DNA from 4 places in the Paenibacillus sp. GCM10027630 genome. Region 4 is predicted to be linked to each of the others. Evidence: riboswitches for the same ligand, from Rfam matches in the RefSeq annotation. Region 4 holds a riboswitch; each other region holds the start of a gene.
The links. A riboswitch is a leader RNA that binds a small molecule or an ion and turns the genes downstream of it on or off. The one in region 4 is predicted to bind cyclic di-GMP.
Positions count from the first base shown of each region.

Region 1: linked by a shared signal. The riboswitch ahead of ACFQ0C_RS06390 (hypothetical protein) and the one ahead of ACFQ0C_RS35310 (anti-repressor SinI family protein) in region 4 are both predicted to bind cyclic di-GMP.
Region 2: linked by a shared signal. The riboswitch ahead of ACFQ0C_RS06745 (OsmC family protein) and the one ahead of ACFQ0C_RS35310 (anti-repressor SinI family protein) in region 4 are both predicted to bind cyclic di-GMP.
Region 3: linked by a shared signal. The riboswitch ahead of ACFQ0C_RS03570 (diguanylate cyclase) and the one ahead of ACFQ0C_RS35310 (anti-repressor SinI family protein) in region 4 are both predicted to bind cyclic di-GMP.

Region 1 covers NZ_JBHTGY010000011.1:39,412-47,228, forward strand. The annotation lists gene ACFQ0C_RS06380 (ABC transporter transmembrane domain-containing protein) at 1-1,303, opposite strand, end outside; gene ACFQ0C_RS06385 (HD-GYP domain-containing protein) at 1,984-2,280, opposite strand; gene ACFQ0C_RS06390 (hypothetical protein) at 2,708-2,932, opposite strand; cyclic di-GMP riboswitch class I at 3,025-3,113, opposite strand; gene glpK (glycerol kinase GlpK) at 3,227-4,717, opposite strand; gene ACFQ0C_RS06400 (glycerol-3-phosphate dehydrogenase/oxidase) at 4,972-6,645, shown strand; gene ACFQ0C_RS06405 (glycerol-3-phosphate responsive antiterminator) at 6,663-7,214, opposite strand; gene ilvD (dihydroxy-acid dehydratase) at 7,233-7,817, opposite strand, start outside.
Region 2 covers NZ_JBHTGY010000011.1:123,172-130,988, reverse strand. The annotation lists gene ACFQ0C_RS06765 (hypothetical protein) at 1-195, shown strand, start outside; gene ACFQ0C_RS06760 (hypothetical protein) at 379-1,710, shown strand; gene ACFQ0C_RS06755 (S-layer homology domain-containing protein) at 1,738-4,068, shown strand; gene ACFQ0C_RS06750 (hypothetical protein) at 4,238-4,525, shown strand; cyclic di-GMP riboswitch class I at 4,714-4,800, shown strand; gene ACFQ0C_RS06745 (OsmC family protein) at 5,229-5,672, shown strand; gene ACFQ0C_RS06740 (prohibitin family protein) at 5,903-6,685, shown strand; gene ACFQ0C_RS06735 (hypothetical protein) at 6,862-7,104, opposite strand; gene ACFQ0C_RS06730 (MFS transporter) at 7,305-7,817, shown strand, end outside.
Region 3 covers NZ_JBHTGY010000006.1:25,123-32,939, forward strand. The annotation lists gene ACFQ0C_RS03545 (hypothetical protein) at 1-264, shown strand, start outside; gene ACFQ0C_RS03550 (group-specific protein) at 320-721, shown strand; gene ACFQ0C_RS03555 (phytanoyl-CoA dioxygenase family protein) at 1,161-1,949, opposite strand; gene ACFQ0C_RS03560 (hypothetical protein) at 1,942-2,232, opposite strand; gene ACFQ0C_RS03565 (helix-turn-helix domain-containing protein) at 2,502-3,383, shown strand; gene ACFQ0C_RS03570 (diguanylate cyclase) at 3,411-5,171, opposite strand; cyclic di-GMP riboswitch class I at 5,266-5,350, opposite strand; gene ACFQ0C_RS03575 (LysR family transcriptional regulator) at 5,435-6,355, opposite strand; gene aroA (3-phosphoshikimate 1-carboxyvinyltransferase) at 6,538-7,817, shown strand, end outside.
Region 4 covers NZ_JBHTGY010000095.1:17,681-25,497, forward strand. The annotation lists gene ACFQ0C_RS35275 (metallophosphoesterase) at 1-300, shown strand, start outside; gene ACFQ0C_RS35280 (nucleotidyltransferase family protein) at 278-1,405, opposite strand; gene ACFQ0C_RS35285 (ABC transporter ATP-binding protein) at 1,392-3,194, opposite strand; gene ACFQ0C_RS35290 (signal peptidase I) at 3,191-3,673, opposite strand; gene ACFQ0C_RS35295 (PqqD family protein) at 3,648-3,917, opposite strand; gene ACFQ0C_RS35300 (hypothetical protein) at 3,914-4,696, opposite strand; gene ACFQ0C_RS35305 (hypothetical protein) at 4,785-4,967, opposite strand; gene ACFQ0C_RS35310 (anti-repressor SinI family protein) at 5,020-5,262, opposite strand; cyclic di-GMP riboswitch class I at 5,301-5,385, opposite strand; gene ACFQ0C_RS35315 (helix-turn-helix domain-containing protein) at 5,658-5,993, opposite strand; gene ACFQ0C_RS35320 (anti-repressor SinI family protein) at 6,245-6,400, shown strand; gene ACFQ0C_RS35325 (helix-turn-helix domain-containing protein) at 6,420-6,764, opposite strand; gene glmS (glutamine--fructose-6-phosphate transaminase (isomerizing)) at 6,769-7,817, opposite strand, start outside.

The sequences.
Region 1 (7,817 bases), on a different contig from region 4:
CAACGCCGTCAAGAAGCAGATTGTCACGGATCGTGGCGTTAAATAAAAAGGTATCCTGACTAACTAACGTACACAGCTTTCTTAACGAAGCCTCGCTAACGGTACGCAGGTCATACTCATCTATCACAACAGTGCCCTGCTTGGGATCATAAAACCGGGACAGCAGCTGTAACGCGGTGCTTTTGCCGGAGCCGCTTGGTCCGACGAAGGCCGCATAGCTTCCCGCTGCAATTCGCAAACTGACGTCCCGTATTTGATCGGCTTCGGGGGTATAACCAAAGGTGACCCGGTCCATCCGGATCGAGGTTATAGAAGAAGGAAGCTGTGTAGGGATGGCGGCTTCGGGAACAGTCGGCTGCTGATCGAAGATTTCCTTGACGCGTCTGAAGCTAATGCCCGAATCTATGAGGTTCGGGATCAGAAACGATAGATTCGAGCCTGACTGACCTACGTACATAAACAAAGTAAAAAAAGCCATGAAGCCGCCTACCGTCATCTGGTCATGGAAAATCAAATACCCGCCGAAGCCCATCATAATTCCGTTTAGTATTAATAATGCCGTTAGAGGCAACCGTTCCATCAACGAGTTGATGAAATGCAAGTTCAAGCCAAAGGCAAACAGCTCGTGAATTTGCTTCCGGGCCCGCTCCTGGAACCTGATCTGTTGGTGCAAGCCTTTAATGGTTTTGTGCCCCTTGACCATCTCATCGACCGTATTGGAGAAACGTTCCTGAGCTTCCTTATAGCTTACATTGGCGGTTGCCGCCCGGCCTTGAAGCAATCTGGGCCCGAGAAACATCAGCATAGAGCCGGCAAGCATAGCCAGCGTGAGCTTCCATTCAATTGAAAACAGCATAAAGAGCCCGAGCATAATACTTAAAGTCTCTTTCAGAAAGAAGGGAGCCGAAATGCGAATGACTCTCTCCATGGAACCCATATCCGCAGCGAAGCGAGTGACAAGATCCCCGGTCCTGTATCGTTGATAGAATGGCAGCGATTGCTTCTGAAGGTGGATAAACAGCTCGGTTCTCAGCTTCCGGATCACTTCGCTGCTCAGCCTCCCTAGCGAGTAATCCCCGTACACGCTTGCACAAATGTTGAAAAATCCGCCGCCGATCAGAATGAACATAATGATAATGAACACTTGAAAGTTCCTAGGTGTAAAGGCCTCGTCCACCAAATATTTCAGGCTCAAAGGGGCGGCAACCGTATAAGCAACTTCAACGAAAATGCTGAATAAAAATAGGCCGAACAAGAGTTTGTATTGTGTGAAATGGCGCAGCACGGTCTTTATAAAATCCAATTTATTCGCCGCCTCCCAGTATGTACCTATAGATTACCGCAGTTTCTAATGACTGTAAACGGCTCCGGCAGTGAATGACGAAAAATTGAGGATTTGCAACACCACGGCTCGTCTCCATATGTATGTCGAGAGAGTATCTATTGGATGCTCTCTCTTTCTATAATTTACGGGTGCTTTCATACAGCACATGATGGCTCGAAAAGCTGAGTTCGACTGTACAGAAAAAGGACCCAAACGGGTCCTCTCCATTAAATTGCAGGCTTCCAACAGTTCATATTTGGTGGTGCTTAAGCGACGCCAGCTTGCAGCCTAGTGCTTTTTCCAATGTCCACTAAATGGGGTCTTGACCAAAAACCTAGCCTGCAGGGGCTATGTCAATGTTGTATTAGCCTCGAAAGGCCTAGGCCAGATTGCTAAAGAAGTCGGATACCGGGACGATAAGCATTTTGTTAAAAACGTTTAAACGCGAGGAGGTATGACGCCTTCGGAGTACCGCGGGTGTGAAACCGGGTCATTGTGAAAGCAACTATTTCCACGACTCAAAGGATTTCATTCAACCAACAATATCTTTTATTTTGACAGAATTCATTTTGCTCAAATCAATGAATTCATTCTCAAGTGCAATTAATGGACTTGTCGGGTAGTTAGGATTAATCAGCAGGATCTTGCCTTTTCTTTCGTCAGATAAAATTGACGTCACTGCCAACTTGTGAGGACATGAGTCGATTCAAAAACGTCATGCCGATTACGGGATCAAAACGATTTTGTAAAATATTCGTATAGAGTTCATTTATGACTTGATAGAATACAAAAGATGGTCTATGAGGGCGCTCAGAAATCATGGCCAGATACACATCAGCCAAGGCGATTATCTTACTCAGTCGATCCATTTGGTTTCCTTTTAATTTGGCAGGATATCCGCTTCCGTCATCTCTTTCATGATGCTGCAAAGCAACTAACGCAACACGATGATCCATCCCTGATTCTTTTTAAAAGGTCATATCCTAAAGTAGTGTGTGTTTTTACTATTTCAAATTCGTGAGGTTGGTACCATGTTGTTTGATGCAACAAATAATGCGGAAGCTTAACAGAGCCAATATCATAGAGGCTAGCAGCTGTAGTCAGTAAGTTTAATTCGCTTTCGTCATTGCATCCACTTTCCGAGCAACGTGGCAATAACGGCAACGCCGACACTTTGTTTATAGCGAAAGTCCCCCTTTGATTTGAGTTCCGAAAAGAGTTGATATAAATTCCGCTTTTTGGTGACTTCCATTATAAAAGGGAGCACTTTATCTTCAATATCCGAAACTGGAACCTTGCCGTTTTTATGGACGAAGTCGTGGATCTCCTACATCTGCGTTTCCGTCCGTTTAACTAACTCTTGAGTATCTATAGGTATAAATTCTAAGGTCGGTTTCCTTCGGGTGGTGTTGCAACAGCAGATTGTTGTTGTTCTTCTGCTACCAACTCAACATGGATATCAAAGATGTCGATCTTGAATTTCTCTAGTTTCTCAACATGGCTAGGTAAAAGTATAGTCTCGTTAGGAATCAACATCACGCCTCTTGCGTCTAAAATAGTGTGTGACAAGCGTTTTCCAATCAGATCGTCGTAGTTATCAAATTGCATTTTAAGTTAGTACCTCTCGGATGTTTCGATTCTTTCTATTGAACAACCGACAAAGCCATCGCATGCACGAGAAGATCGTTTCTACTTACTGCTTCGGCAACCCAGCCATCTTAGTTTTTTTTAAACCCTTAGATCTGTAGCTTTGCGTCCTTATGTTTCGATAAGTTTGCCTTTATCGTGGTTAGTCTGATTATATTCATTTTTTTCTTATTAGTCGAGAGAATGCTATAATCGTAATCCAAAAAGCAGCTCAACCAATAGGCTAGCTGCTTAATTGCTTATATTTGCGCTCCACTACCGCCCCAACTGGTAAGCTACCGCACGCTGCCAGCCGGAAACCGCCTGCTTGCGGTAAGCCTCGTCCTTAGCCGGGCTAAAGGAGCGGTCGTATCCCTTCAGCTGCTCCAGCTCTGATAAATCGCTCCATAATCCAACCGCCAGCCCAGCAAGAAACGCAGCTCCGAGCGCTGTCGTCTCTATGACCCTAGGCCGAGTTACGGCAACTCCAAGCAGATCTGCTTGGAACTGCATGAGGAACTCGTTCTTCACAGCTCCGCCGTCTACCCTCAGTTCTCGCAGATGTATACCGGACTCTTCCTCCATCACTTGAAGGACTTCGCTGCTTTGGAAGGCTATAGACTCCAATGCAGCTCTAACAATATGCGCTCTGGTTGAAGCGCGAGTCAAGCCCGTAATCATGCCGCGTGCATCAGGCTCCCAATACGGCGTACCCAAGCCGGTAAAAGCCGGCACGAAATAGACGCCCTCCGTATGCTCTACCGATCTCGCGATAGCTTCTGTCTCAGCGGCGCTTTCGATAATGCCGAGCCCATCGCGAAGCCACTGCACAACGGTGCCCGCATTGAATACACTGCCTTCCAGAGCGTAATAAACTTTGCCGTTCAAGCTCCAGGCAATGGTCGTAATAAGCCCTTTCTCCGACATGACCGGCTTCTCCCCGGTTTGTTTAAGTACAAAGCAGCCCGTACCGTACGTATTTTTGGCCATCCCTTCGGTGAAGCAGGCTTGACCGAACAATGCCGCCTGTTGATCTCCGGCAGCCCCAGCAATTGGAATGCGAACAGCTGCTGCTGCACCCAGAAGCTCTGTATGTCCGTACACCTCGCTGGATGATTTAACCTCCGGCAGCATAGCCTTCGGTATATTTAATTGTTGCAATATGTCATCATCCCACTGCACGGAATGGATATTGAGCAGCATGGTCCTTGAAGCATTGCTTACATCGGTCACATGCTGGCGGCCTTCGGTCAGCTTCCAAATCAGCCATGAATCGATAGTGCCGAACAGAGCCTCTCCCCGCTCTGCTTTAGCCCTGATATCAGGATTGTTATCCAGCAGCCATTTCAGCTTCGTTCCCGAGAAGTAGGCGTCAAGCACCAAGCCCGTTTTGTTCCGGATAATCGGCTCCCAGCCCTGCTGCTTAAGCTCCTCACACATTGCGCTTGTTCTGCGGCATTGCCAAACAATAGCCCTATGCAGCGGTTTGCCGGTCAGCTTATCCCACACCACTGTCGTTTCACGCTGGTTGGTAATACCGATTGCTGCGATTTCCTCCAAGTCAATCGACTTTACCGCTTCGCGAAGTACTTCCAGCTGTACCTGCCAAATTTCCTCCGCATCATGCTCTACCCATCCGGATTTCGGAAAAAACTGCGTAAATTCCTTTTGCGCCGTGCTGACAATAGCCCCTTGTGGATCAAAAACTATGGCCCTACAGCTCGTTGTCCCTTGGTCTATCGCCACAACATAACGTTTTTGTTTCATGGCTTCTCCCCCCCTGCCACAATCCTTTAACCATAAAAAACGTTTACACAGATGCAATCTAACACACTATCATTTTCACTGTCAACCGTATTGATTAATCTTCCTGAGCATGATATGATACGCACTAACAAGTTAATAATCAGGTCAGAGAACCAGAGAGACCGAAACATACCCAATGTATAAGCCATGCAATGGGATCATGTTTGCGGTCTTTTTTGTTTGTAATCATATAGAAAAAAAGGATGGGATTGTTAATGGGAGCACATTTTTCAAGCGAGCAGCGTATAGCGAATTTAAAAGAGCTTGGTCAGCAAACATTGGATTTATTGGTTATTGGCGGAGGGATTACAGGGGCAGGCATTGCCCTGGATGCACAGAGCCGCGGTATGAGTACAGGCTTGATCGAAATGCAGGACTTCGGAGCCGGCACTTCCAGTCGTTCAACCAAACTTATTCACGGCGGACTTCGCTATTTGAAGCAGCTGGAATTTAAGCTGGTCGCCGAGGTCGGTAAAGAGCGCGCAATCGTTTATGAAAATGCACCTCATGTAACAAATCCTGAATGGATGCTGCTGCCTATTATCCAAGGTGGAACGTACGGCAAGCTGGCAACTTCAGTAGGGCTGCTGGTTTATGATCTGCTGGCTGGAGTACGAAGACAAGAACGCAGAATTATGCTGAACAAGGACAAAACATTGACGAAGGAGCCCCTGCTTCGTAAGGATATGCTCAAAGGTGGAGGGTACTATGTCGAGTATCGTACAGATGATGCTCGTTTAACGATAGAAACGATGAAGGAAGCAGTGAAGCGCGGGGTGAAAGCCGTCAATTATGCAAAGGCCGAAGAGCTTATATATGACCAAGGGAAACTGGTCGGCGTCAAGGCTGTTGATCAGATAACTGGATTGAGCGTAGAAGTGCGCGCCAAACGGATCGTCAACGCAGCTGGTCCATGGGTTGACACGATCCGTGAAATCGACGGCTCCAAGCAAGGAAAGCGGCTGCATCTGACGAAGGGCGTTCATCTTGTAATCGACGGCAAAAAGTTCCCGTTGAATCAAGCCATCTACTTCGATACGCCTGATGGACGGATGGTGTTCGCAATTCCGCGCGATGGTAAAACTTATATCGGAACAACGGATACGAACTACGTCGGCGATATCGTTAATCCACGAATGACCGTAGAGGATCGGGATTACATATTGCGCGCGGCTAATTTCATGTTCCCGACATTGAAGCTGGGCCCGAATGATGTGGAGTCCAGCTGGTCGGGGCTGCGTCCGTTAATCCACGAGGACGGCAAATCACCTTCCGAGCTATCGCGTAAGGACGAAATCTTTATCGCACCCTCGGGCTTGATCACTATAGCCGGAGGCAAGCTGACCGGCTACCGGAAAATGGCCGAGCGGATCGTCACCCTGGTCGCCTCGCAGCTGCAGCAAGAAGGGCATGCCCCATTCCCTGGCTGCAAGACGGACAGCATTCGTCTCTCCGGCGGAGAGGTCGGTGGATCGAGTGGTTTTGACGCATTCGTCAAAACCAAGATCAGAGCTTGCGTCAGCGCCGGATTGAGCGAGAGCGAAGCAGCCGTTCTCGTACACCGCTACGGCTCCAACGTAGACCGTGTGCTTGAGCTATACATCGCACATCACGATGAAGCCAAGCAGCATGGACTGCCCGCCGCTTGGTTCGCTGCCCTGCTCTATGGAATCGAAGCGGAGATGGTTGTTACGCCGCTGGACTTTTTCATCCGCAGAACAGGCTCGTTATATTTCAATATAGACGCTGTAAAACGTTTGAAGCAGCCGGTAATGGACTACATGGCTGCACGGTTCGGATGGGAAACTTCGGTTTCAGCTGGGCTGATGCAAACTCTTGACGGCCACATCCATGATGCAACGGAGCCATTGAAGCAAGAAAAAGCTTAAGACATAGTAAGCATGTGCTAATAATGGCTCCAAATATCTTTGCGGGAAGTTGTTACGGCAACAGCTCCAGCCTGAAGTGCCATCTCCACCTCTTCAATCGTGCGTATTAATCCTCCGGCAAGAATCGGTATGTTCAGTTTGCCGCACATTTCAGCAATAATGTGCGGCATCACGCCTGGAAGCACTTCAATAAAATCAGGCTGGTTTTTCTCCGTAATTTTATAAGTCATTTCCAAGGCTGTAGTATCCAGCAGGAAATGCCGCTGAATGGCCAACAATTTATTTTTCTTCGCCGTCACAATGGCTGTACTTTTCGTCGAAATAATGCCTGCCGGCTTTATGGTTTGACAAAGGAATTCAACAGCATATTCATCATTTTTTAGCCCGTGTATAAGATCAGCATGGATGAGCAGCTTCTTCTGATGACTTCTTGCCAGCTGCGATACACTCATTAGCTGGGATATATGGCAGTCCAACAGTACCAAGTACTCAAAGTGACTGTTTAATAACAGCTCCAAATCTCTCATTTTGCGTACAGCGGGAAGCACCTTCTGTCCGTAAAAATCCACCTGCCATTCCCTCCTCAACTATTCAATATCCAAATCTGTCACGGCCCCGATTGAAGCAGAAGATACGAGCCGGGCATATTTGGCCAATACGCCAGACGAGAACTTGGGTGAAGGCTTTTTCCAACTCTTCTTTCTTAGTTCCAATTCCTCGGAAGATACCTGAAAATTCATTTCTTGCGTTTCACTATCAATTGTAATGAGATCCCCTTCTTGCAGCAAGGCAATCGGTCCACCCACTTGTGCCTCAGGTGCAACATGTCCGACTACAAATCCATGCGAGCCTCCGGAAAACCTGCCGTCGGTAATAAGCGCAACCTCTCCGCCGAGTCCTTTTCCTACAATCATTGCGGTCACAGAAAGCATTTCCGGCATGCCTGGACCTCCTTTGGGACCTGCATACCGAATGACTAGCACATCGCCTTTACGAATTTCATCGGCCATAATAGCTTGTGTAGCTTCTTCTTCACTGTTATAGACACGAGCGGGACCAGCAAAACGAAGCTTCTTTAAGCCCGACATTTTGGCTACTGCACCTTCCGGCGCAAGATTTCCTTTCAGTACAACCAAGGGTCCGCTTGGCTTTAACGGATTGTCAAATGGGCG
Region 2 (7,817 bases), on a different contig from region 4:
GAAGAGGTAGGCGTTCGCCAGTCTTCGCCGCTCCCCGGTTCGGAAGAACTGTTAAACTTTCAAATCGACCAGGGCATTCCCTACATGGCTTTTATGGACATTAGATTTGTAGGGAACAACAAGTATACCTACAAGGTCGTGGTGATGAAGTATGAAAAAACGACTGGGTTAAAATCGGAAACACAGATTCTTTGAAAGTAGATGGACAAACTTGGATTTCCCTTTATGTAGACCAAGGAGTCCCGTACTTATTGTTTAACGATATGGAGAAAGATCATAAATTCACTCTCGCGAAATTCAACAAGACGAACGATAGCTGGGAATTCGTAGGCTCCAGAGGTCAACGTCACCGCCGATCCGGACAAGGATGAAGAGACAGTGAAAGACGTGGAGCCAGGAGCGACCGTCAAGATTTACGACAAGGACGGCAACGTGATCGGTACCGGAACGAACCCGGGACCAGGCAAAGGACCGGTTGTGATCACTGTACCTGGATTGAAGGAAGGCGATGTGATCCAATTAACGAACACCGAGCCGGGCAAGAAAGAAAGTACGAAGACGGGCAAGACGGTGACCAAGGGCCAGGAAACCAGCAAACCGATCGATCCAAACAACGTTACCGCCGATCCGGATAAGGATGAAGTGACAGTGAAAGACGTGGAGCCAGGAGCGACCGTCAAGATTTACGACAAGGACGGCAACGTGATCGGTACCGGAACGAACCTGGGACCAGGCAAAGGACCGGTTGTGATCACTGTACCTGGATTGAAGGAAGGCGACGTGATCCAATTAACGAACACCGAGCCGGGCAAGAAAGAAAGTACGAAGACGGGCAAGACGGTGACCAAGGGCCAGGAAACAAGCAAACCGATCGATCCGGTCAACGTCACCGCCGATCCGGACAAGGATGAAGTGACAGTGAAAGACGTGGAGCCAGGAGCGACCGTCAAGATTTACGACAAGGACGGCACCGTCATCGGCACCGGCACGAACCCGGGACCAGGCAAAGGACCGGTTGTGATCACTGTACCTGGATTGAAGGAAGGCGACGTGATCCAATTAACGAACACCGAGCCGGGCAAGAAAGAAAGTACGATGACGGGCAAGACGGTGACCAAGGGTCAGGAAACAAGCAAACCGATCGATCCGAACAACGTTACCGCCGATCCGGACACTGGAAAAGTGACAGTGAAAGATGTGGAGCCGGGAACGATCGTCAAAATTTACGACAAGGACGGCACCGTCATCGGCACCGGCACAAATCCAGGTCCTGGAAAAGGACCAGTTGTGATCACCGTAGCTGGATTGAAGGAAGGCGACGTTATTAAATTAACGGGCACTGAGCCAGGCAAAAAGGAAAGTGAGCCGACGAAGGTCATTATTCCGAATAAAACTTTGTACGATGTTGAAACCGTATGGAGAGATAAAACGATGATCGTCACAGTGAAACCGAAACCGGGGATCATTCCGTCCATTAATCGTGCCTATGTGGTGTTCCAGGGAATGAGAGCGGACACGCCGGTATTTACAACCGGGTTCGCTATCGATGGAAAAAATCCACAGCCGTTTGAGATGAAACTTGATCAACGTGCGCAAACCGGCGATCGGGTCTATATCGTCATAGTTAATCAGCCAGAATATGTCCGCAGCGACGTCGGACTCAGCTTATCGGAAGAGAAAATTGAAATCGTTACATCAGGCGGCAAATAAGCCGCATAAAGTGGAGGCAAGATCAGATTGAAACCAATACAAATGAGGCGGATTGCCGTTCAACTGGGACTCGTGGTTCTGCTTTTCCTCTCGCTGGTATGGCCTGCTCAGGCCAGCCAGACGATCGTAACCGTATCTGCAATAAAAGATAAATTTCAAGGGGAACAGGTCAAAATTGGCGGCTCGTCCATCACTTCAGAAGTGATCGTTAAAGTTTTCGATCCGTCGGACCGTATTTATTTCTTCCGGTCCGTTCCGGTTCAATCACAGCAGTATGAGACGGGATTCACATTGGCTAGCGATGCTCAGCTCGGTCGATATACCGTGATCGTCGGTTACGAGAAAGAGGTGCTTCGCACTTCGTTTCTCGTATTGAAACCCGGCGGGAACGAAAATGTCGAATACGAGTTGGAAGATGCCTTGAACAATTTAAAAATTGGTTTCCGCAACGGGGATACGTGGGAAAGCGTTACCTCCGATTTCTACCTGCTGTCTGTAGGTAAACATGATACAAGCGTTTCTTGGACGTCCTCACGTCCGGATGTCATTGCAATCGGAGAGCCCCAGGGCAATGAGCTGGAAGGGCAAGTCAAGCGGCAAGAAGAGGAGCGCAGCGTGGTCGTAACGGCGACCGTTTCCAAAAATAACAAATCTGCAAAAAGGCCCTTCTTATTAATTGTAAAAAGCAAGTCAACCAGCAAATTGTCAGTAACAGAAAATGTGCGCACTGTAAATGTGATCGGGGAGCATGGCGGATTTTCGAATCCGCTCAACATCATCCGCATTGTACTGTCCGATCAGACGCGCATTGATAAGACAATTATGGATGAAGCGACGGCAGATCAGGTCATTGATAAAAGCAGAATGACCGGAGAACAGGTTTCGAGGATTGTCATGGATCATCTCCCAAATGATATACCTGAAGAAATTGCGGTACAAATTGCGTGGGGCAGCGTGTCCAGCCTTGCTAATCATGGAATGGATATTCAGTTGGAAAGCGAAACGGCGGTGTTAACGCTGGAGAATGCCATCCTGCAGCAGATGAAGCAGCAATCGATGGACTTGTATTTCCGAATAGTACCGGTTCGCAACGATCAAAAACGCCAGGACATCGCCAATCAAATCACGCAGGAGACGATGGTTCAGCAAGCTGCCGGGAGCGGGCGCATCGCAATCGTCGGCACGCCACAAAAGATCGAAACGAATTATTTCAATTACCGAACCAAGCTGCTCATTCCATTCAATGGTATCGTTCCATTAGCTAACCAGGCTTCTTTCCTGAACACGCTGCGTGTCTTTATCGAGCACAGCGACGGGGAAAAGAAGCTGGTCGAGGGGAAGATCGTGTACCTGAACGGGTTGCCGTACGGCATTGTAATAGAAATCGACAAGTTCAGTACGTTTACGCTCGTGCAACTCAATCAAAGGTCCGGCTCTGGATCGTCCAGTTCGGGCACGACCTCCCCGGGCGGCGGCCAGCCTTCGTCGCCTAACCAAGAGACGACGGCAACAGGGGATGGAAACCGGATCATCATAGAGCATGGCGGCTCCAATGAAGGGATCGACAAGGGACGTTTTGAAGTTACGATCAACGGCAAAAAAGTTCCGATTGCCGAGGTCATCATTGAAAACGGGAAAATCATTCTCGTCCTGGAGCAGCCGATCCGCAAAGGAGATGCTGTGGCGGTTGCCTACCTGGGTGATGAGACGAAAGAGAGCGATCAGCGCATGAATCTCTTTAGTCGGAAGCTTGAGAACACAGGTCAGCATCAAGCATATGTGTTAGGTTACCCGGATGAGACATTCAAGCCGGATCAATCGATTAGCCGTGCGGAAATGGCGGCACTCCTTTCCCGAGTGTATGAAGGCGCGCAAGGCGAATCGTCGTCCTATCCGGATGTCTCGGCCGAACACTGGGGATACAAAGAAATTAGCAACGCTCAGCGTACAGGTTTGATGAAAGGAATGCCGGATGGCACATTCCAGCCAGAGCGGCCGATCAAAAGAGCAGAGATGGCTTCGATCGTTTCCGTCTGGAAAGATTTGCGCGAAACCGCGGCGACGCGGGCATCCGACACCCAAGGACATTGGGGTGAACAAACGATTGCCCGGGTGATGGCGGCAGGGTTGATGGAAGGCTACCCGGACGGCTCATTCAAGCTAGAAGGCTTGCTGACGAGAGCGGAAGCAGTCACGATCATCAACCGTTTATTGCAGCGCGGGCCGCTCTACGGTGTAACGGTTCCTTCATGGTCCGACGTTACGGCAATCCACTGGGCTTTTGGCAACATTGAAGAAGCATCTGGGGATCATCGCTTTGAACGGCGCGCCGAAGGCGGAGAGATGAAGTCCAAATAAGAAGAATAAGTATTTCTATTAAGCTCCGAACTCATCATCATTGAAAAAAGAGGTGGTAAGCTGGCGTTGGGATATAACCTGAGTCAGCTTATTTGCTGTATCGGCAAGTGCTTTTTCTCGTGGACATAGAACAATAACAAATAACCCACAGGTGGACACGGATCTGACGATGACGTTTGACAAAACTATTGTCGCGCCATCGAATACAACATACATATCGATTTGGAATGCTTCAACTAATAGTGCGGTGGCTTATATTCAGGCGAACGAAAGCAAGCAGTTGATGGTATCAGGTAACAAGGCGACGTTTTGCGTGCGATACAAACAACATTTCTCCCCCCTCAAAATATCTCAGAAGCAGCAAGCCGTGAATGATAACAAGGAGAAAAGAAGCGTCTTCTCGATTCGGGACGATTTGCTGAAGCATGGAGATATGCTGCTCTACCGCTTCATGTAATATGTTTCTATGTTCCGCTGGGAGATCGGTGCTTCGGTAATAATCGACGTTGAATAATAATTTTCGAGTATAGTTGTTTTCCTGTTCACACGAAATCTATTAGATTTTTTCGAAATATTCAATAGTTGGTAATTTATGCCTATTAAAAGTTGTGCTAAAAGTTATATAATTACAGTACAAACACATAATTTACGAAAAGGCAAAGTCATTGAAAAATGGCGACGCAAAACTATCAGGGGCTAATGTCACAAAGACGATGCCAGCCAGTTACCGAAAGAAGAAACTCCATTTTGATTGCGTGAAAATCCAAGGGAGGAATGTGTTATGCTATTAACTAAACACCAGAAACGTCGACGGGTTCGTTTATTTTTACTTATGGCGGAGATTAATGCCTTGAAAAAATGCATGATAGACGAGTATGAGAAAAGCGGAAGTTTACGAGATCCGATTTTGATACAATTGAGTGAAATTCTCGATCGAAAGTTAAACGACTTACGGCAAGCACAGAAGTAGACTTATTCATTAAAGCTAGGGAGACTATAAAAAGTCTCTCTTTTTTAATTGAAAGTATGAACATATAACACCGCATGGTGATTTTTTTAAGAGATAATGAAAGTATAAATTCACACAAATAAAAGTAACTTCATAGGAATTATATGGTATAATTTCTCATGATATGTACATAAACCAAGGAGGTATTAATATGGCTAATACAACGTTTAAAGCGACAGCTCATTTACAAGACGGTGTAGTTGTGAAAGTACGTTCCAGAAATTTCGAATTTACGATTGATGAACCAAAAAGCTTGGGTGGAACGGATACGGGCATGAATCCTGTGGAAGCCGTGCTTGGTGCGTTGGGAGCATGCCAATCAATCGTAGCAAGAGTATATGCCAAAAAGTATAATATTCGTCTCGATGATTTTTGGGTAGAGGTAGAGGGCGATCTTGACTTGGATGGCTTCTTTAAAAAATCGGATGTCCGTCCTGGTTATTCGGATATTCGTTACACCTTTCATATCAAAACGGATGCCCCCAGAGATACAGTTGAAGAGTTTGTGCAGTTTTTGGAACAGACCTGCCCGGTGGGAGATACAATTGCGAACCAAGTCAATCTCAAATTAAGCGGAATTATTATTGATAATTAATTTCAAATGAATGCATGTAATCTAGGGTGACTAGTTCTATTATCTTTTCTGCATGGACTAGAACGGCTAGTTCTAACAATAGCACTACTGTTTGATTTTCCGGTATCCGCCCATATAACGAAACGTGATCGTTATTGTTACGTATAGAAGAACGTAGCATGATTAAAGCGTTGGGGAGGGTGGTTAGGTTGAGTAGCGAAACGGTTGTCCAGAATCCGAATCCAAAGAACATTTCCAGATCCATTATAGGTCTTATTGTAGTAGTTGCTATTGTTCTTTTGGGGTTTCAATCCTATACTATTGTTGAAGCGGGTCATCGTGGTATTGTATTGCAATTGGGAGCGGTACAGCCTCAGGTATTAGAAGAAGGACTGCATTTTAGAATACCTTTTATTCAAAAAGTAATTCCGGTAGAAATTCGAGTGCAAAAAGCTGAATCGAGTCAGGTGTCCGCCAGCCGCGACTTGCAAACCGTAACTACAACATTGGCTGTGAACTACCATTTGGACGGTGTTGCTGTAAATAATCTTTACCGGACGGTAGGTATGGAGTATAAAGCACGTGTTGTTGACCCGGCAATCAGCGAGGCTTTAAAGGGAATTACAGCCCAGTACACGGCAGAGGATCTCATTGCCAAGCGTTCAGAGGTTAGCGCAAAGGTAAAAGATGCATTGGCATCCAAGCTGGGACTGTACAATATGGTGCTCGACGAGATTAATATTACAGAATTTAAGTTCTCGGAGGAATTCGATCGCGCTATTGAGCAGAAGCAAATTGCCGAACAACAAGCGCTTAAATCGAAGCTTGATCTGGAACGGATCAAGATTGAGAAGGAGCAGGAAATTACTCGTGCTCAGGCTCAAGCAGAAGCTTTGAGACTTCAGAAGCAAGAGGTTACCGCGGAGCTGATCAAGCTAAGAGAAATTGAAGCTCAGTTAAAGGCCATTGAAAAATGGAATGGAGCGTTACCTAATGTAACAGGTGGAGCCACCCCATTTATTAATGTGAAATAACGATTTAAACTGAATGCGGATAACTTTTTTATTAAAAAGCTTCCATTCGAAGCTCTTCCGTGAACCTCCGGTTCCAACTTATACTTCCTTATTTCTTAAAAAACCCCGAGCGACTTCAAAGCAGTCGCTCGGGGTTTTGCTATGCTCTTTTTACAATGTTGCTTGATATACTATAGTTACCATCTACGTCTGCCTTCCAGCAGTACAATCACAAGCAAATCGAAGAGTACAAGAGGAAGGATGAAAGGGAAGAAGGAAGTGTGCGCTTGTTTACCGTCCCTGAATGATGTAACTTTCAGGTACACTTTTTTCTTATCTACTTTGACAATTCGACCTCGGTAAGTACCGCGTTTCGTTGTAATTGATACATATTTATTTAGGTGCATCTTGCATTTCTTATAGTTTGATAGGACTGACATTAGTATCCCCCCATTCTATTAAGTGTTACAATCTAGTTTATGATTTACAAATGAGAATAGTGTGGGTTCGGATTAGGCTGATCAGGGGTTCAGCACAAATTTTGTTTGTCATCTATGACATCCAATGAAATAATAGGGATGTGCTCAACTAGGCCGAATATACATAAAATTCAGAGCAAAAGGGGGGGGGAAGATTGAGGATGAACAATAAGAACGTTGTGGTCCTTGCGCTTTTTTACGCATTTATTTATATGAGTACAGGCTCATTTTCCTCGTATATCGGAGTCTACTTCGCAGAAGCGGGTGTGGGGCATACCCAGATAGGGATTCTTACCTCAATCGGCGCAGTTGTAGGGATATTTTCACAGCCTTTATGGGGGATGGCGGCAGACCGCTCGAAGTCGAAAAACCGGATATTGATCATTTGTACGCTGCTCTCCTGTATAACGGTGTGGCTGGTGCCGGCTGCGGGGAATATGTTTGTACCGTTATTGCTTGCGATGGCGCTGTTCAGCTTGTTCCAGGTTGCGATTAACCCGATGAGTGATGCGATAACGCTGGAGTTGTCGTCAAAAGGATTGGTTCGCTTTCCTACGATAAGAACCTTCGGTTCTGTGGGCTATGCGTTCATCTCCATTCTGGCGGGGTGGCTGTTCGCCACTCATATCAATACGATTTTTTTGGTCACATCACTTATTATGCTGGGCTGTTTT
Region 3 (7,817 bases), on a different contig from region 4:
CTTCTTCGTTCCGATGGCGGCTTCTCGCGGGAGCTGAAGCATTCTCCGCCTGCTCCCAATGTGGCTCAGGTCAAGGAAGGCGAGTTTTACCCGTACATGCCGGCAGCGGTGCCGATTGGTCTCGGCCGAGTAGAGGGCGATATGAATGCGGGGACGCAGGCGTTATGGATTCGCCAGATCGGCTATGAGCTCGGCGGCTTCGATCACGAGCCTCTGGAGTATGCTCATAAATTCCGTAGTGCAATAGAGGCACGGTTGGTCTAATCGAATAAAGCACAGTGGATCCGGTTCTCGGATCATGTTTTCAGCGGAGGAACAGATGAAATTTTATGTTGCATCGAGCTTCAAGAATATAGACTCGGTTAAGTATGTTAGTGAGAAACTTATAAGTAAAGGGTTTATCCACACCTACGATTGGACACAACTTGGAAAAGCATCAACAATCGAGCAGTTAAGAGAAATAGGCATGAAGGAGAAAAATGCTGTAATTGAAGCTGACTTTATTGTAGTTCTGCTGCCGGCAGGAAAAGGGAGCCATATCGAATTAGGTATTGCACTGGGGCAAGGCAAACCAATCTATCTGCATTCTCCAAATGAGGAAGTAACTACTTTGGAAACAACCAGCACGTTTTATCATTTGCCTGAAGTTGAGCCCTGCTTTGGAACCATAGAGGAGTTAGTTGATCTTATAGCGTCAAGAGGTCAAATTGAAGCAAACTAAGCTGGTGGTGGTGGCATTAAACCTCAACGTGTTGCGCCAGTGAGGCAGTACAAAAGCCGATCCCTTTTAGGCAGGCATCACTAGCTGGAAAACATCCCGCTAATTCTGTTTTCAGGATTATAATGAAGCATTTTGCTGGAAAAAGTACCTCTATTTAGTCCGAAATACTGCCCACATGAGCAAAAGTGTTAAATTAGCGCCGGGAATTCCAGTTACTTCGACCCGACGCGAAGAAATGGGCAGATTAGCGGGAGCTTTTCCAGTTAGATGTTGAGAGGACCATAAACAAAAACCAGTCTAACACATTGTTTCCGTGTTTTGACTGGTTTTTGTTGTTTTTAATGGTTTTTCTAGTTTTTGTTGTGGTTTTTCCGGATTATTCGGGCAGGTTTGAATTGTAGGAAGCTTATTTTTCAAAGGCATATCCTTTCATCGGCCACTATTGTCCCATCCGCGTGAGTACGCCTTCGAATGAGGTGTCCACCTTGTCGTCACCGCATAAATAACGCCAGAACTTGGCTGTTTGGATCTGATTAACGCGTGCCTCATCGCCGCACCATGGATGGTACGCTTTTTTGAATACATCGCGTACTTCCGGACTGTTGTAGTCATCGGTGTTAAACAAGCTGCGCTGCTCTTGGCCGGGGCGAAGACGCAGCTTGAACACATAGCGTGTATCATCTGTGTGATTCGGCTGCGCACAATGCCAAATGCCATGATGAAGGAAGCCAATGGAACCGGCTTTGGATACCATCCGCTTTTGGCCGACGATATTTTTGTAGCGGGCGATGCTGCCGTTGCTCACCTTGCGCAGATGCGAGCCCGGCAGGACCAGGGTAGGGCCCATTTCATCCGGTGCATCATGGGAGAAATAGAACGCTTGAATATCGAAGCCGAACGGCCGGGTGTCAATAACGGAATCAGCGTGGTAAAATTGACCCTTCAAGTGCTTGGCCCGCACAATATGCATAAATGAGTGGTCGTAGATCGGGTATTGACCGAGAAAGCTTTGGATTGCGCCCTTAACTTGCGGCAGCTCAAAAATTTCGCGGATAATGCTTGATTCATTCCAATAGGTGGAGCCGTTGCCTTGAAATTCACGCTGCTCTTTATAAGCCGCTTCATTCAGCTCTTGCGGTACGATCTCATCAAGCTTCAGAAACCCGTTTACGGCAAATTCAGCCATTTGCTTGGCCGTTAAGAGATGCTTCTTATCAACGCTACTCATGGATAGTCACCTTCTTTTCCAAAACATATTCATAAGGCAGATGCCCTTGTTCATGCTCGTATCCGCTTAAAAAAATCGGCATAGACGGAAGCTGAATGACATTCCAGCCATCACGCATTGCATCCAGCACGGAAGCGTACAGCGGCTCGTTGGAATCACCGGTGTTCATTTGAAGCTGCCCCTTCGGAATGGTGCTGTCGTACAGCGCCCAAGCAACGGTGCGGGATTCGAGGTCTGGATCTGCAAGGTGCAGAACTAAAATTTTTTGACGGGTTACGCTCATGGTTCTGTTTTCCTCCTAAGGGTTTCGCTTTAGCGAAACCAGTATCGTAAGCATTGTTTTTATTGGCTTTAGCGAAATTGGCTTGGTTCTCGTGAGAAAACCAATGCCTTATGTACATATTGTAGTATGCAAATGCGACTGTGAGGATGTATGATAATAGCAAACATTTGCACAATGCTAAGGTGTTATCGGCTGATAAGTACCTATGTCGGTTGGAACACTAGAATAAATAGGGTTCTGTGATTTTAAAGCCCAAAGGGATGGATGACATGGATCAGGACAGGCTGCAGCTTCAGCTGATTCGCAGCTATTTAGAAAATACACAAATAACGCTGCAAACAGCACATTATACGAAAACTGCGCAAAATTGGCGTGCCACGAACATGATGACGGATGTGAACCGGTTTTATTTTATCCGTGAGGGTGAAGGGTGGATTCATATTCGAGGTAAAGACTACAGCCCGCGCAAGGGTCAGCTTTATTTGCTGCCAGCGGGAATGAAGCTTTCGTACTCGCCTGTAAACGAGGATAATACATTGGGGAAATTTTGGTGTCATTTCTCGGCTACGATGGGGGATATCAACCTGTTTCAGATGCTGGAGCTGCCGCATTGGATTGAAGTAAGCGACGAGCAGAAGCTGGAGCGTCAATTTCAAGAATTGATCGAGCTGCATAACAGCAACGCGGTATTCGCTCCTCTGCGCATTAAATCGATTCTCTTTGAGATGATTTCCGAATATATCGAGCATTCCTCCAAAGAAGAGCTGCATTTGACTGCAACGACGACTAATTCCAAAATCAATAGCGTGCTCTCTTACATCGAGAGCCATTTGGCTGAATCGATGTCTATCGATGAGCTGGCGAAGCTGGTGCATTTTCACCCGAATTATTTCATGAACTACTTTAAATCGATGATGGGCTTGTCCCCGATCATGTACGTAAACAAGAAGCGGCTGGAGAAAGCCCGCCGCCTGCTTGCCACCACTGAATTGTCGATCTCCAATATTGCTGAAGGGATTGGGATGGAGCTGTATTATTTCTCGCGGTTATTCAGAAAGCAGACCGGGATGTCCCCATCCGAATACCGCAAGGCTTCTGGGAAAACAACGATGGCAGAAGATGACGATGCTCCTGAAGGGTCGATGGTTTAGTGTCTTTGAACGATGCGCCTTTAAGCTCTAGCACTCATCAGCTACAGCTACACAATTGCGCCCGCTAGCTTTGGCCTTATACAGCGCATTGTCCGCGTATTTCAGCAGCTTCTCCAGCGTTTCGGCTTGTTCATTGCGATAGGCGATGCCAAGGCTCGCAGTCACCTGCAAATCTCCGTGGCTTGTAGGGAAGCTCAAGTCGCTTATCCCTCTGCGAATTTGTTCTGCTAAAGCTTGAACCGATTCGTTAGAGGTGTTGTTGATCAAGAGGACGAACTCTTCACCGCCGTAACGGCAGAAGGTTTGTGATTCGTCATGCAGCAGGTAGGTGCTGACGCGTCCGGCAACAGACGCCAGCACCAGGTCGCCGACAGGATGCCCGTACTGGTCATTGACCCCCTTGAAGTGGTCAACATCGAACATGATAACGCCAAGATGACTGAACGTATCGACAGACTGCTGAAAAATGCGGACGGCTTGCTCGAAGAAATGCCGCCGATTATGAATCCCGGTCAATACGTCCGTTGCAGCCAGCCGCTGCATTTGACGATATAGCTGAGCGTTCTGAATATAGCTGCCTACTTGGCTGGTGTAGGTGAAGGCTAGCCCCACCTCGCTTTGAATATAGGGGCTGTGGTTCTGTGCAATGATCATTCCCCGAACCTTGCTTTCAATCAAGATAGGCAAGTGAAGGAAGCTGACCCGGTTCATTTCCTTTACAATCGGCTGCTCTTCCTGCTGAAGTAGGATGAACATTTCGTTAGCTTGCTTTTCCGCGTATTCAATGTCTTTGTAACCGCTGGAAGATTCATCATACCGGGTTATCATGGCTGTCAGCGTATCGTAATGCTGAATCCATAATGCAGCACTGGTGTAAGGAACCAGCTCCCTTAAGGAAGCGAGAATTCGCTCGTTAACCTCCCCCTCATCCAATGTCGAGCTGACTGAAGAAAGCGCATGCCGCAGCTTCTCCCCGTCTTGCCTTTGTTTAAACTCCGCGTTGTAACGTCCTTCCAGCTCAACGGTTTGTGCCGTTTGCATCAGCAGCCCGGAGATTTGCTTCAACATCCGATTAAAGACACGGCCTAACTGGCCTATCTCATCCCGTGCAGTTGTATTGGCATAGCTGCGTAAATTCCCGGCGGCGGCTTCATTCATATGCTGAACCATACTTTTGAGAGGGTTTGTGACCCAACTAGACAAGGCTAGCATGATAAGGAAGAAGGACAGGACAAAAAACAGCAAGGAGAGAAGCGTTGGGTATTTATAAAGGGAAGACAGCTTGTGATTGATTTTGTTGCTTTCCACGACAACCACAACGGAGCCCTCGTAGGAGGTTTCATTATTGTCAAGAAACGGGATGACTGCGCCTAAATAAGGATTGCCTTGATAATTATAGGAAACGATGCTTTCCCTGCTCGATTTAACTGCGTCCAACAGCTCAGGGACATCCAAGACAGCGCTGCTGGTTTCTTGATTTTTACTCTTGAAAAGCACCCGGCCATCGGTGTTCACTACATAGATTATGGATATCTCTTTGTATTTCCAAAGTATTTCTTTGGACTGCTCATCGAATCCAACCAGATCCCTGTCTGTGATTCCGAGCGAATGAATGCGGTCCAATTGACTTTTCAGACTTTGCCCTATGACTAGAATTTGCTCCTCAAGCACTTCGAAGTATTTTTTTTGAAACAGATAGGTGCCAATGACATTGTTTAAACCAATGGAGACAGTCAAAATAATCACAAGCATAATCGTTATTTTTGTCTGAAGTTTGGTGTAAGTCATCATCATAGTTTCTCCCATTCAAACTGCATATGTCCCACTTTTACACATTTACGAAAACAAAAAAATCTACCAAAGGTAGATTTTAAGAACCTTCGTTGGGAACTCGGCTGCCGTAGTATATAACCTTAGGCCCGTGGCTTTGCGTCCCTCCCTTTCGAGCAGGTTTGCCTTTGACATCGGAAGATGTATATTTTGTAATGGATAGTATTTGACAGGGGAGCTGAATATCCTTTTTACATTAAGATAAATTTAGGACTTTAGGCTTAAATCTGTAGTTCAAATGACTCCGGGCCTTCAGCAGGCTTCAAATGTGTGGTTAGCTCCTTAACAAAAAACAAGGAAGCGAGGGGCAAGGTGCCGTCAGGCAAGGTGACAACTCCTATAGAACGGGATGGAATCGGTTCGGTCACCTTAATCTCAAAGAGCGTGCCTGCCTCTAAATCGTCTTTCACAAAATCCCTTGGAAGCATGGAGATGCCCATCCCTTTACGGACGAATTCAATAAGCAGATCCACCGATCCGAGCTCAATGTCGGGCATTACATCAATGCCGTAGGTGTGGAGGAAGGCGTGGAAAAAGGTGCGTGAACGGCTGTGAGCCGAGAGCATGACGAAAGGGTTTCTGACCAATTCTTTGAGATTTAAGGGAGAATCAGCTAAACGAGCATACTCCGGACCTGCAACAAAGCAGTCCTGTATCGTTTTGGTTGCTTGCACCTGAATCCGGTCATCTACGGGCAGGTGGACGATGCCGCAATCGATAGCTCCGTCGCCTAACCGTTTTAGAATATCCTCGGTTTTTCCATGAGACAGACAGATGCGTACTTCCGGTGCCTTCTTGTGAAACTCGGCGAGAAAAGGGAGGAGATAATATTTGCACAGCGAGTCGCTGGCTCCAAGACGGATCGTCCCGCTTAATACAGACTTCATCTCGCTGATCTTACGCTCTCCGGCTAGAATCAATCCATAGGCCTGCTCTACAAAATGGTACAGCACCTTGCCTTCCTCCGTCATTTCCACTCCTTTGGGCTTGCGCACAAGCAGACGAACTCCCAGCTGCTCCTCCAATTGCTTGATAGCATAGCTGGCGCTCGGCTGCGTTATATAGAGCTCCTGCGCGGCTCTAGTAATACTCCCGCATTTCACTGTGTAATAAAACACTTTGTACTGATCCATTGCACTCATGACATAGATCCTCTCTATGGATTATATAAAATAGTTCAATTATTTATATGTCTAACTATTCCCTATAATAAAGCTAACAGCTCGAAGCATGCAAGTCAGGACAGCGGGCTCAACTATTGGGAAGCTCTCTGAACAAGCAGTAGGCAGCTTGACAGAGGCTTTTGGAAAGAGGTGTTCAACAAATGGGAAGGGTAGAACCGGAACGAAATTCCCGCTCGCCATGGGCGGCGCTTTACGATAGGGAGGAGGTAGAAATTCACCCGCCAACGAAGCCGCCTGACGGAGCCATTGCAGTACCTGGAAGCAAGAGCTACACGAACCGTGCCATTCTTATTTCTGCTTTGGCAGAGGGCTCCTCGATTCTCGGGGATATTTTGCGCAGCGATGATTCCTATTGGTGTCTGGATGCTCTGCAACAGCTTGGCGTTAGCTTGCAAGTAGAGGGGAATACGGTATCGATAGAAGGAACCGGTGGGGAATGGCCTAATCCGGCAGGCAGCTTGTATATCGGAGCGGCGGGCACTATCGCGCGGTTTCTGCCAGGTGCGCTGGCAGTAGGCAGCAGGGGAAGTTGGCTGCTAGAAGGAAATAGGCGCTTGAGTGAGCGGCCTGTCCGGCCTCTGATCAAGGCATTAAATACAATGGGTGCGGATATTCGGTATACAGCAGACATTGGGCAATTGCCGATTCGCATTGAGGCGAGGGGGCTTGCCGGAGGAAAAGTGACGGTGTCGGGGGCGGTTTCGAGCCAGTTTCTAAGCGGTCTGCTTATTGCGAGCCCTTATGCCAAGCAAAGGACCGAAATAAGGGTAGCCGATAAAATGGTGCAGCATGCTTATGTAGGAATGACTATAGAGCTCATGAAGCGTTACGGTGTTGTAGTGGAGCATAACGAGGCTTATGATCATTTTATAATCGAGCCCGAGAGGTATCAGGGCCAGAATATTCAACTGGAGGCGGATGCTTCCACCAGCTGCTATTTTCTGGCCTATGCGGCTCTGACCGGCGGCCATATACGGATTACAAATCTGACCGCAGCCACGCTCCAGCCTGATATCGGCATGCTCAAGGTGTTTGAGCGGATGGGATGCAAGGTGAACAGCGATGCTGAAGGGATTGAGCTTTGGGGGCCAGAAATGCTGCAAGGCGGCTTCACCATCAGCATGAGGGAAATGTCGGACCAGACGCTAACGCTTGCGGCACTTGCCCCATTCGCCGACGCGCCGATTACGATAACGGATGTGGAGCATATCCGTACTCATGAGTGTGACCGGATCAGCGCTATGTGCGACTCCTTGACGCGTCTTGGCATTCAAGCGGAGGAACGCCGCGACGGTCTGACCGTTCATCCGGGGATGCCTGTTGCTGGCGAGGCGCTGGATACTTACGATGATCACCGGATGGCGATGTCACTCGCATTGATCGGCTCTCGGGTAGGGGGCTTGCGTCTGCGCGATCCAGG
Region 4 (7,817 bases):
GTTCAAACATTATCTGCTCAGGATTGCGTTCTGTTTCTGGCACATGAGCCCGATATTGCGGAATTAAGCTCTACCTATAACATTAGCGCTCAATTTTCCGGTCATTCTCATGGCGGTCAAATTCGGTTGCCTTTCTTCGGACCCCTTTTTACTAATAAAATGGCGGAACAATATGACGATGGCTTGTATACGGTCGGGGAAAATAAAATGCCTGTATATGTGAATCGGGGGATTGGTACAACCAACCTGCCTATACGTTTTTTTTGCAGACCCGAAATTACGGTGTTTTATTTATCTTAATAGTACGAAAGAAATTAAAAAATCTTTTCTTATAAAGCATCCAATAATCAAAGACTAGCGAATTCCCCTTATCATGTCTCCCTAATTCATAGCCAATCGCAGCTTTGGAAGGCATCAGCCATTCCATTATACCTGCAAGACAATGCTTCCAAAGGTCGAAATCCATCAAATGGAAAGTCATATAATTAAGGTAATATTTAAGTGAACTGTTGTTTGAATCCCTTATGGCGCTGTAATCCCACCACAAGTTAGTTCTTCGTTCAAGCGGGAGCTTGGCTATAGACTCCAGCTGCGGAAACTCACGATAAACAATGCGTAAAGTTCTGCTTATTCTTTTGTAGGTTTTATGGCCAGCTGCACTTTCCAACAAACGCCTATACGCTACCCGCTCCTTTAAATAGTAAATCAGTTGAATAATATCGATAAAATACTTCAACGAGCTCAAATGATGCCGCCACCCATGAAGACATATCATATAGAAGGTATGAAACTCGGACAATTGTTGAATAAATGTATAGGACTCCAAGGATGCTGCCTGATCCCATACCTCATCGATCTTAAACTGTGAGGTGCCGGCTTTCAGCAAATCCCAATGCAATTCAACCGTTAGCGGAATTGAAGCTCCCGGCATGCGCTTGCTGAAGCTCCAGTGAAAGTGAGTGGAGACACATTCTTCTTCGTAAGTAAAACCTAATGATTTCACAGCCTGTATCGCCTTATCTAGATCCGAATGCTTTATTAACAAGTCAATATCCGAAGTCCACCTAGCACCGATATGACCAAAGTAGGTTTCAGCAAATATGACGCCTTTAAGTGGAATCATCTGAATTCCGGCCTCTTCAAATTTCTCCAACATTTGTACGGTCTGATTTTTTATAAGCATATTTTGGTATAACACTTCTGTAAATGTTTCCTTAAGAGCTTCTTGGAAAAAAAGCGGGGTTTGCTCCAGCAGCCCCCTCTGCTTTAGTAAAAAATAAACCTGGGAGCCTATTTCGAAAAAATGGATATCCGATAAAGCTTGCTCATAGAACATTCCATCATTGGGGTCAGGCCACGGCAGCCGTGAATCATAGATAGCTTGTATCAAGTTAACGACCAACACCCGCCACTCCCTTCCTCACAAAGCTATCATATAAATTCCGGTACATTCCCTGCCTTGTGATCAGCTCTTCATGTCTTCCTGTCTGCACAATCTTTCCTTGATCCAACACAACGATCCAATCCGCATTCCGTATGGTTGATAATCGATGTGCAATAACAAGCGTTGTACGATTAATCATTAGATGATCGAGCGCTTCTTTAACCTGATATTCCGTTTCACTATCCAATGCGGATGTGGCTTCATCCATTAAAAGGATAGGAGAATTTTTCAATATTGCCCGCGCAATCGCTATTCGCTGCTTTTGCCCTCCGGATAATCGTACCCCTCTTTCACCAATATGTGTTTCATATCCGTCGGGAAGCGATTGTATAAAAGAATGAATGTTAGCTATGGCTGCCGCTTGCACGATGTCAGACCTTGTAATGCCCCGCCTGGCAACTAATAAATTGTCCATAACCGTACCGTCGAATAGAAATGTTTCCTGCGGAACATGGGCAAAGTAGCTCCTTAATTGCGAATCCGAAAGCTCCTCTGTAGATTTATCATCGACTAGAATAACTCCCGACTGTGGTTTATAGAACCCTTGCAGCAGATTAAACAAAGTGGATTTACCCGCACCGCTCGCACCAACAATGGCTACTACTTTTCCAGCCGGTATAATCAGATTGAAATCGTCAAATAGATTATGTTGTCCGTCATAGCTAAACGTGATGTTGTGAAATTGGATCGATTTAATAAACGGTTGGGGCAGCAGATTTTGAGGCAGAACCGTTGAATCGACCGGCTGCTCCAAAACTTTGGATATTCTTTCGACGGCCGAAACTGATCTTTGAAACCCGGCCCATAATGCAGCAAGTCCTGTTAATGGATATACCAAATGATTCGTTAAATTGACGAACGCTAATAACGAGCCTACTGTAATGACATCGCTGGACACGAAATAAGCACCCAAGCAAAGGCACATCAGAAACACCATGGAACCGATGCCGTCTCCTCCTGCATGAAATCTTCCACGAATTTTAGCATCCTTTATCTCTAATGCGAACAGCTCCCGATTTTGGCTGCAGTATTTTTTATGGAATAAATGCTCCAGTGTAAAGGCGCGAATAACAAAGAAGCCCTGAAAGGTCTCATTAAGCAAACTGTTCATGCTACCCGCCAAATTAAGAATATTCGAGCTGTTGCGACGCAGCATAAGTCCGAATACAGCTCCGCTTATAATAGCTGCAGGAGCAATAAGCAGACTGATCAAAGATAATTCCCAACTAATTTGTACCAAATAAATAAAAACAGCGATGGATATTAAAGGCAATTTAATTAGATCCACCAGGCTTCTCCCTATGACTCCATCGATGCTATGAATATCATTCGTAAAGTTAGAAAGTAATTGTCCGGAATGAAAGCTGGAAACATTCTTAACGGGGAGAAGAAGTATATGCTTATATAAATTGGTTTTCAATTCCTTCTTTACAGCATTTACGGCAACCGCTTCAAAATAAATATCATAATAGGTTGAAATAATGCTCAACGCAATGAGGGCTGCTCCAAGCGGAATCAGCCATTTCATTCGATATAATTGACCTTGAACTACGGTATCTGTGACATCTCCCAAAAACCAGGCAAACGACAAGGTAAGGCCAATATCAATAAGTACACATACAAAAAGACCCAAATAAGCCTTCCACTGACCGGCAACATACGGCAGCAATATGGAGAAGGCTCTTTGGATGTCATGCAAGGAAAAATACTGTCTAATGACAAGCAGGTGGCAACGAAATCTTTCAATCATAGGGTCGCTCCAGAAGGTCTGTTTTCTTTAAAATTCAAATATTTTCTTAGCAGATAAGATATAATCGGGAAGGCAAGGATCAGCTTGCCCCAGAAATAGGCTGCCCAATCGGTTACGAGAATTGGCCTTTTATTCTTTTGAATTTGAATCAGTTTACCAATGATCTGCTCCCTGCTAACCGGCATGTCGAAGCCCAGATTGGTATCGCCCTTAAACAGGTATTGCATCTGATTGTTGATGGGCTTTAGTTCATAATAGCGATGCGCTATTAATTGTCCTGTCGGGGTGTGAAATAAAATAATATCCCCTTTTTTCAAGGCTGAGGCATCACACGGAATAAACCTGCAAATATCTCCTTTACGGATAAAAGGAAACATACTGTTGCCTTGGGCTGGAAGCTCAATCGACCCGTACTTTGAGATTGCATAGGTTAGAAGATGGATAACTTCCTTGCTAAACAGCATTTTGAACGAGTCCATACTTCATCATGTCGGCCAAAAAAGCTTCCATATCTTGTTCAGCCTTATTATCGTCCAACTCATAATGATCGTGGATGGCTTCGATCATCGAGAAGATACTCTGGCTTTCCCTAAGCAGCGACCAGCAAAATCCGCCCATTTCATTTAATTTGGTAACCGTAAACTCATCTGTATTGAGAATAATCCATTCCCCATCCAGTTCGACAGCTTCGCAGTTACTTGTCTGCACATACAATGGCTTCATGATATCAACTCCCAGAAGGTATCATTTTTTTGAAAATGAAGCTCGTAAATAGGAACGCCATTAGCTAAAATCTTCATTAGCCCTATAATTCCGCCTGTTTCTTTGGCGTCATGAGCCCAGTAAAATACTTTATCCATCAGAAGAAGCAGGCCATTGGACTTCCGTAATGTGATTCTTTGATTATGGGGGGCCTGGTGCAAAATATTTATACTGGCTAATGAGCAGAACCGGCTCTCGCCCTTCATTTCGATTTCACTGCGAAAGGGAGAGTTATACACGGTAATTTCATCGGACGTAATTTTCACAAGGGTGGCTTCATCCGATAAAAGCTCTCGTGGATAGGACAACTCGGCAGCCGTTGATTTCCCTGCCCCTGATTCACCTGCAAATATATGTGCCTTTCCATCCTCTATAACACAGGATGAATGAATCAGGAGACCCCAGTTGTTAGAGACAATGAATGAGCTGTATAAGTTGATTAAAGCATGCTTTAAAGCCAACTCATCTTGTACATAAATAAAGGCATTTCGATAATCCGAATCGGCTTCGATTAAATAATCTGCCCTTCGGAATAAAATTTTGCCCGCCTCTTTAGTAATATCCACCTTGTAGTCTACGAATGGGATTCCGTAGCCATCTCTAATATGGATAATGAGATCAGGCTGCTCGTACACAACAGGTGAGGTAAGCAAGCTCTTTTTAAACATATTCATAAGCTTCAGTGAATCACCTGAAGCTTGCATCAAATGCTCTCCGATTCTTACATGTACGGTATCCATAACAAGCTCCTTAGAATAATTGAACAGACGACTCATGCACAAACAGAGGTCAAGGTAGACTACCATTGACCTCGTTATAGGCATTCCCTTACTTTTTGGAGGGTCTGGGGTCATTGGGATAATTAATTCCGCCATTGCCTTTACCTTTATGGTCTTTATTGCCCTTCCCCTTGTTCCAGCTCTGGGCTGTTTCGAAGCTTACAGGCTGGTGGCTCAATACCATCGGGCGAAAGTACTCTTTCCTCTTAAGGTCCACTGTTTCCTTATTCATTAGTTCACCTCAAATATATATTATTATGCATGAAGTTCTCTATAGAGAACCTTTAGGTATACTCATAGCTTACGGAGCTTCCAACTTCTTTAACATCATTGCACAGAGAAGGCTTATGCGAAGGGATATCTTGGTTTGCGACAATCAAATGTACCAAATTTTCCGCCATATAGATTGGTCGTTTAATAAATGCTCGAATTTCATCAATACTAAGCTCAAGATCACGTGCAGCTAAAATGAGTTCGACCCACTCCTCATCCAATTCCTTATTATCCGACAGATTTGCTACATTCATCTTAAGACTCCTCCTAAGTAAACAATGAAATTGCTTAATCAGGCAGTCCAGCTGTCGTAGTCGTTGACCTTAGACCTGTGACTTTGTGTCCCTGCTTTTCAGACAGGTTTACCTTTTTACTGAAAGAGTTATGTAAAATAATTCATCTATATGTTGTAATAATTCTAGTATTACAACTCATTTTGGTACTATATATATAATACTAGTAATGAAATAAAAAGTGTGTCACTTTAAGGAGGCTGGACTTAGGGGGTTTTGTCAGTTTAAGGAGTTGGATCATGATGGAATTTGACGAGAGGTGAGGTAAAGGGGAATTCTTATGTTCCCCGACATCAATAACGGAGGCAGATACTTACGATAGAAACAGAGGAGTTATAAGCGGGCATACTGGAGTATTATTGCTTGGGTCGATTCAAACGCCATTTATTGAGTTCCAGAAACTCACGAAACTGCTCCTTGTCTACGCCTGATGTCATTGCTTCTTTGATGAGCTCGTACCATTCCTGATCAAGTTCTTTATCCTCTGATGGAGAATCTTGTTGATCTATAAGCTTGTCTACAGGTACAGCAAGAACAGCCCCGATTTTTTCGAGAAACAGAATCGATGGGTTTTTTTGAATATCCCGCTCTAAATTGCTTATGTATGACTTAGCAACACCGGCACGTTCCGCCAGCTCAGAAAGAGACATTCCTTTTTCTTTACGCAGTTGCCTTACACGTTTACCAATCATGAGGATCTTCCTTTTTAACGTAGTGATAATGCCTTGATCGCTACGTCATTATACCAAATTTTATACAAACGAACAAATCTATATGTATAAAAATCCCTTGTAAACACTCATAAAAACACATAAAAGTTCCCGTAAAATATTTATTTGGCCCCCCCAAAAAGTGACATACTTTTCGAAGGCTGACTAGTATTATATTCCTACAGCACTTATCTGCTAATATACCGCATAACCTGTATCCGTGGAGGCGTACAATGAATCTAATTTACCAGAAAGCCATAGATGAAAAACTGGATATGGAATGGACCTCGCTGATCCTGCTTTCACGTAAGATGGGAATTTCGGTTGAAGAAATACGACAATTTCTCAAGCAATGTCCGATTAAGGAAAACGGAGACAAGAAATCATAGGTACTCCGCTTTCCGATCGTTACTCATGAATTTTGCCATTGTACCATTGCATAAACTCGATTAATATTTTATATTCATGAATCCGCTCTTTCTCGATTCCCATATTCTTCATTTCATAAATAAAATCGATCCACTCTTTTTCAATCTGCTGCTTGCTTTCTAAATCTGTACTAAGCTTAAGTAACGTTTTGAGCTCAACCTTTAGCACCAAAGCAATTTTCTCCACCACTTGAATGGATGGATTCTGCTTCAGATTTCTTTCGATATTACTTAAATAGGACTTCGAAATACCCGTTCGCTCTGCAAGCTCAGAAAGTGTATATCCTCTTTGTTTTCGGATTTTATATATATTTTTACCTATCATAGGGTCACTCCACAGTAACGCTTTTGGCGAGATTTCTCGGTTTGTCAACATCACACCCTCTATACAAGGCAGCATAATAAGCAATTAATTGTAGAGGGATCACAGAAACAAGCGGAGTTAGGTATTCGTGAATATGTGGGACAACGAGCTGGTCGTTCTTATCTTCAATTCCCTCGATACTAATCATACAAACATTAGCCCCCCTCGCCATGACCTCCTGTACATTACTTCTAATGTTTCCACTGACATGCGGCTGTGTTAGAAGAGCTATAACCGGAGTGCCTTCCTCTATTAATGCAATAGTTCCATGCTTCAATTCTCCGCCTGCGAACCCTTCCGCCTGAATGTAAGAGATCTCCTTTAATTTTAAAGCTCCCTCCAGACATACATAATAGTCAACACTTCGTCCTATGAAAAAGCAGTTGCGCGAGACGCTTAAGTATTTCCACACAATTTCCTCAATTTGTTCTTTTCTGTTAATCATAATTTCCATAGCGTTAGCTGCTAATCCCAGCTCTTTAAAAAGATCGAAATTACGTTGAATGCCTCTATTTCTTGCACAATCAGAAGCAAGTATAGCTAATACCGCAATTTGCGCTGTATAGGCTTTGGTTGAGGCGACCGCTATTTCTGGGCCTGCATGCGTGATTAAGGTAAAATCGGACTCACGTGATAAGGTTGATCCTGGCACATTAGTTAATGCTAAGGCTCGATATCCCGGTTTCTTAATATCAACTAATACCCCTCGGCTGTCTGCGGTTTCACCGCTCTGAGAAATAAAGATAAACATGGGATGGCTGGATAAAAGCGGCCTGTTATATAAAAATTCACTCGCGATATGCACTTCCACCGGTATATGGGCTATGCGCTCAAATAGCTGCTTGCCCACCAGACCGGCATGATAGCTTGTACCACAAGCAACAATATAAATACGGTCTGTTTCCTGCAGTGCCTCGCGTATGTTTTCATCTATTGCAATTTCACCATCGCCATTTTGATATTTAGTTACCAGCTTGCGGATGACAAAGGGCTGCTCATCAATCTCTTTGAGCA